Regions from separate parts of the Streptomyces sp. NPDC021080 genome, predicted to be linked through region 1. Evidence: riboswitches for the same ligand, from Rfam matches in the RefSeq annotation. Region 1 holds a riboswitch; the other holds the start of a gene.

Region 1 (2,936 bases):
CACGAGCACGGGAGTGCGGACCCTGGATCCGTACTCGAAGCTGCTCGGCGAGCGGATCGTGTTCCTCGGGACACCGATCGACGACACCGCGGCGAACGACGTCACGGCGCAGTTCATGTACCTCGAACACCAGGCGCCCGAGCAGGACATCTCGCTGTACATCAACTCCCCGGGCGGCTCCTTCGGCGCGATGACCGCGATCTACGACACCATGCGGTTCGTGACCTGCGACGTCGAGACGATCTGCCTCGGCCGGGCGGAGTCGACCGCGGCGCTGCTGCTGGCCGCCGGGACTCCGGGCAAGCGGCTCGCGCTGCCGGGAGCCCGTGTGCTCCTCCGCCAGCCGTCGCTCCCGGAGCCGGTCGAGGGGCAGACCGGCGATCTGGTCATCCAGGCCGAGGAGTTGGCCCGCACCCGCGAGATCCTGGAGGAGATGCTCGGGCGCCACACGGGACAGGGCCCGGAGCGGGTCGCCGCGGACATCGAGCGCGACAAGATCCTCGACGCGCCGACGGCGCTGGCCTACGGGCTGATCGACCGGATCGTCCCGAGCCGCAGGCCCGCGGGCCGGACGCCCGGCGCGAGGTGAGCGGCCGATGATCCCGGACCTTCCCCCGCTGCCCGCACTGACCCGCGCCGAGGCCGAGCTGATCGACCGCTATCTCGACGTGGTCGACCTGGTCGGCCGCATCAATCCGTCCCGCCCCGGAGACACCTATCGCGGCCTGAGGGCGGCTCAGGCGCTGGTCGGCAAGGCGGAGGCCCTGCGGGACGCTCTCGCGCTCATGCACCAGCGGGGTGAGAGCGAGGTGCACGCCCCGACACTGGCCCAGGCTCTGCGGGTGCTCGGCGGTGAGCGCCGGGCGGCCCGGGTCACCGTGCCGCCCGAACCGGGAAGTTGACGGACCCACACCGGCGGGCCGGTACGCGCGGCGGGGCGGTGACGTCCAGCCCGCGACTCAAACGGACCGGATGGTGTACCCCCCGATGGCGTATTTACGGGTCCTTTCTGCGACCCCTCCGAGTTGCGCAACACGCGGAGGGCAAAGGCCGGATGAGGACCTTCGCCGCAGGTGCGGACCTCATCGGTGTCCCCAACACGTGCCCGAACAGAGGGGTGTTCACTCGAACGGGTGATTGGTGAGTAAGCCCACAAAACGCCGGTTCCGCTCGGTTTTTTCGACTCTCATGAGTGAAGATCCCTTCCGACGACAAGCCCCCGCCACAGCGGCGGGGCGGTCCGGGCGGACGCCGAGTCCTGCCGCCGCCCGGATGCCCGGTCGACAGGAGTGGATCGGCAGGAGTGGAGGACCCAGCTAGACGGGCCGCCGGAACAGTTCCGGGCGGTCCTTGGGGTGAAGCCGCAACCGCGGCCGGGCAACTTCGCCAGCCCGAATCCGACAGGTCATCCTTCACAGGCGGCTGACGAAGGGTTGCGCATGACTGCGCTCAATCGTGTCCCGTCGCTGTGGACCAGGGCCGGTACGGCCTCGGCCCTCACCCTTGCCGCGGTGGGCGGCAGCCTGGTGGTTCCCGGCGCCGCACCCGACGCCGAGGCGGCCACTCTCGCGACGCGGGCACTCCAGGTCGCGGCGTCGAAGCACGGCTCCCCCTACCAGTGGGGCGCCACCGGACCGCACCGCTTCGACTGTTCAGGGCTCACGCTCTACTCGTACAAGAAGGCGGGCAAGACGCTGCCCCGTACCGCCGCGGCGCAGTACAACAAGACGCACCATGTCTCGGCCTCGCACCGCAAGGCCGGTGACCTGGTGTTCTTCCACTCGGGCCGGAACGTGTACCACGTCGGCATCTACGCCGGTAAGGGAAAGATCTGGCACTCCCCGAAGACCGGGGAAGTGGTGAAGCTCGAGAGGATCTGGACGAGGAGCGTCTGGTACGGCAGGGTCGGCTGACCCGCGCCCGGGGCGGCGGACCTCGCCGCCCCCGGTGCGGGCCCTTCCCGGGCCGCTGCGGCGCCCTCCCGGCACCCGGGGGACTCCTTCGGACGGCCTCTCGGCTCCCGAGGGGCTCCGGGCTCCCGAAGCGCTCCGCACGCCCCCTCAGCTCGTGAGGGGTTCCAGCACCAGGACGAGGCCCAAAGCGGTGAGGGCGCCGCCGGTGAGTCCCGCGACGGCACGTGCGGCACGCGGCCCGCGCAGCCACCGCCCGAGCCGGTCCACCAGGAGCGCGACCGCCGGGAACCACACCAGGGCCAGGACGACCACGATCAGCGCGAGCAGCAGGGTCCGCGGCATCGCGGCACTGCCCGCGGGCACGAACTGCGGCAGCAGGCTCAGGAACGTGATGGGCGCCTTCGGGTTGAGCGCGTTGGTGACGAAGCCCTGACGCAGCGGACGTGCGCTCCGGGCCGTGCCGGTCCCGTCGGCCGCCACCTCGCTCGGACGGCCCGGCGATCCGAGCGTGCGCAGGCCCAGGTACAGCACATAGGCCCCGCCGAGCAGTTGGAGCGTCCGGAAGAGCGCCGGCACGGCGGTCAGGACGGCGGCGACCCCGGCGACGGCGAGCGCGGTGTGGAGCAGCAGTCCGCCCGCGATGCCGAGGGCACACGCGACTCCGGCCCGGCGGGAGACGAGGGCGTTGCGTACGACGACGGTGAAGTCCGCGCCCGGCATGGCGACCATGCCCGCGGCGACGCCCGTGAAGGCGATCAGCTGTGCGTCCATGCCCCCAGACTGCCGGGCACGGGCCTTCAGCAGGTATGTCGAATATCCTGGCCCGGTCTTAAGCGATCGTTTAGACCCGGAAGGGTGCCGCCGGGCCGGGGAGGGATGCGGTGTACGACCCGACGCGACTCGCGGCGCTGGTGGCGATCTCCGAGGCGGGGTCCATCACCCGGGCCGCCGAACGCCTCGGATACAGCCCGCCGGCGCTGTCCCAGCAGGTGGCGAAGCTGGAGCGGGAGGCGGGGACGGCGC
Region 2 (2,936 bases), on a different contig from region 1:
GCGGTCGCAACGCGCTTACCACCGTGCGGTGAACGGCGTTGCTGACGGGATACCGGACGTCGTCCGGTTCACGCCGGGCCGATGAGTCGTTCGATCCGTATTCTTCGGATCATGGCCGCTCCGACTGCATATTCACTCATCGCCACTGACCTGGACGGAACGCTGCTGCGCGGCGACGACACACTCTCCGACCGGACACGTGCCGCGTTGGCGAAGGTGACCCGGGCGGGTGCCCGGCATCTCGTGGTCACGGGCCGTCCCGCACCGCGTGTGCGACCGCTCCTGGACGAACTCGGCGGCGAGGGACTGGCGGTGTGCGGGCAGGGAGCGCAGCTCTACGACGCCGGCGCGGACCGCATGCTGTGGTCGGTGACCCTGGACAGGGAACTGGCGGAGACGGCGCTCGGCAAGATCGAGGCGGAGGTCGGGCTGTTGTACGCGGCGGTCGACCAGGACGGAGTGGACGGGCTGACGCTGATCGAACCGGGTTATGTGATGCCGCATCCGACGCTGCCGGCGGTGCGGGTGCCGCGCCGGGACGACCTCTGGGCGGAGCCGATCAGCAAGGTGCTGCTCCGCCATCCGTCCCTGTCCGACGACGAGTTGGCGTCCGCGGCACGGGGAGTGGTCGGTTCGCTGGCGACGGTCACCATGTCGGGGCCCGGAACCGTCGAACTCCAGCCATGCGGGGTGACCAAGGCGACGGGCCTGGCTCTCGCCGCGGCGCACCTCGGACTCACGCCGTGCGCGACGCTCGCCTTCGGTGACATGCCCAATGACATCCCGATGTTCGACTGGGCGGCCCGGGGTGTGGCGATGGCCAACGCCCATCCGGAGCTGAAGGCGGTGGCCGACGAGATCACCCTGTCGAACGAGAACGACGGGATCGCCGTGGTCCTGGAGCGCCTCTTCGGCTTCTAGGGGCGTCGGCGCATCCGTGACGCACCTCCTGCACACCTCGACACATCCCAGCGCTCCGATGCACCCCTACACACCCCTGTACACCCAACGCACCCGCCGACGGGCCGGGGAGGCGCCGTCGGCGGGTGCGGGTGAAGAAGGGGGTGCGGGGCGGGATCAGTAGGCGCCGTTGACGTTGTCGATGGAGCCGTAGGTCTTGGCCGCGTAGTTGCAGGCCGCGGTGATGTTCGCGACCGGGTCGTAGATGTTCATCGACGTGCCGGCGACGTGGTACGCCTGGAAGGTGGGGTCGATGACCTGGAGCAGACCCTTGGAGGGGATGCCCGCGGCGGCGTTGGAGTCCCAGTTGTTGATGGCATTGGGGTTGCCGGAGGACTCGCGCATCACGTTGCGGTGGATGCCGTCGTAGCTGCCCGGGATGCCCGCCTTGGCCATGACGTCGAGGGATTCCTTGATCCAGCCGTCGAGGTTGTTGGCGTACGTCTTGACGGAGGCCTGGGTGACGGTGGTCGTCTTGGACTTGGCGACGGCGGAGGTCGCGTTCGCCGTGGTGCGGACGGTCGTCGTCCCCAGCGACTTCGTGCCGACGGTCAGCTTCAGGCCCGGACGGATCAGGGCCGGGTTGTCGCCGATGACGGCGCGGTTCGCCGTGTACAGCTTCTTCCAGCCGCCGCTCTTGGGGTACTTCTTCGCCACCTTGGAGAGGGTGTCGCCCGCGACCACCTTGTAGGTGATGAGGTGCACGTTGGGGACCACCGCGGTGTGGGCGGCCTGGGGGGCCTGGGCCGGGGTGGCGGCGCTGGCGCCGGTGGCGCTCACGAGCGGGAGGGCGAGGGCGATGCCGCCCGTTCCGGCGGCGATCATGCCCCGGGTGATGACGTTGGTCTTCGTGCGGCGGTGCTTGCCTCGTATGGGCATGACGAATTTCCTCTCCGACGCCTGCGAGGTGAGCTGTCGGGTTCGGGCGGGAGATGCCCGGCCGCGCTGTGAGCGCGGCTTCACCCCTAGCCGGTCCGTTATGTCCGGATCGGCGGCTTACCTGTGGTTCCCCCGCTCCTGCCGTGCGTGGGTCGATGGGTTTCCGGGCGGCGGCAGGATTCGGCGATCCGCCCGGGGTCGACCAGAACGTATGCGAGAGCACATGTCCGAAACAAGGCGAGATTTGACTGCGAAGATCGCTTTCTCCTGGTTGGGGCGGTGGTGAAAAGTCCGATTGTGCCGGAATTGGATCCTCAACTTGCCTTTAGCGAAGGGGTTGGTCGGGAGCGGGTCCATGGCGGCGGCCGGACTCGCCGGTGACCCAACTCACGAGACCAAAGAGCATCAAGGAGGCATGCGGGGTAAATCGGGCATTGCGCTTGTGGTGGCGGCCGCTGCGGGGCCCTCCGGAGGGTGCCGAGCGGCCCTTCGTGCGGCGGGAATTGTGGCGCGGGACACGTCGGGGAGCGCGGCTCGTCGGGGACGGAAGCGCCGACCGCGCGGGAGCCGGACCCGACTCGGTGCGAGGTGAACTGCAGCCCGCGTCAAGGGAGTTCGCTGTAAGTGCGAGGTGCATGGGGTGAACTCCCGCACTCCGTAAGCCCCGTAAACCCCATAAGCCCCGTAAGCCCTGCAAGGTCCGTCGGCTGTGTCGGCTGTGTCGGCTGCGTGGCTCCGCCGGCCGGCCGTGCGCGGGATTCGCTTCTGGGCCCGGTGGAAGGCGACCCCGTCGCAGCCCTTGCAGGGGACGAGGCGCCCCGTGTCGACCCCCGTGTGCCGCGAGGAGCGCACCGGCGCCGGGGTGTCCCGGAGCGCGTACGCGGCCGGGGTCACCGAGAGGGAGGGCCGGGCGAGGTCGCCCACCTGGAGGTCCGGGGGTCCACGCGTACACGGTCGCCGGAGGGTGCGCGTCCATCACGTACGGGCGCAGGAGGGGGACGGAGGGCGCGTCCGTCTCCTCGTCCCCGCGCCGGTGGCCCCACCGGCGCGGCGTCTCCCGCGGGAGACCGATCGCCGGTCCGGGCGGCAGGTCCCGG

The links. A riboswitch is a leader RNA that binds a small molecule or an ion and turns the genes downstream of it on or off. The one in region 1 is predicted to bind cyclic di-AMP.
Region 2: it holds a riboswitch for cyclic di-AMP, as region 1 does, so the genes downstream of both, ACH4S8_RS39680 (transglycosylase SLT domain-containing protein) here and ACH4S8_RS10105 (C40 family peptidase) in region 1, are expected to answer to the same signal.

Annotation. Positions count from the first base shown of each region.
Region 1 covers NZ_JBIRQM010000003.1:627,634-630,569, forward strand. Annotated here, with positions in the region: gene ACH4S8_RS10095 (ATP-dependent Clp protease proteolytic subunit) at 1-589, shown strand, start outside; gene ACH4S8_RS10100 (hypothetical protein) at 597-902, shown strand; cyclic di-AMP (ydaO/yuaA leader) riboswitch at 1,240-1,436, shown strand; gene ACH4S8_RS10105 (C40 family peptidase) at 1,440-1,913, shown strand; gene ACH4S8_RS10110 (LysE family translocator) at 2,061-2,684, opposite strand; gene ACH4S8_RS10115 (LysR family transcriptional regulator) at 2,795-2,936, shown strand, end outside.
Region 2 covers NZ_JBIRQM010000023.1:104,385-107,320, forward strand. Annotated here, with positions in the region: gene ACH4S8_RS39675 (HAD family hydrolase) at 112-921, shown strand; gene ACH4S8_RS39680 (transglycosylase SLT domain-containing protein) at 1,078-1,839, opposite strand; cyclic di-AMP (ydaO/yuaA leader) riboswitch at 1,843-2,035, opposite strand.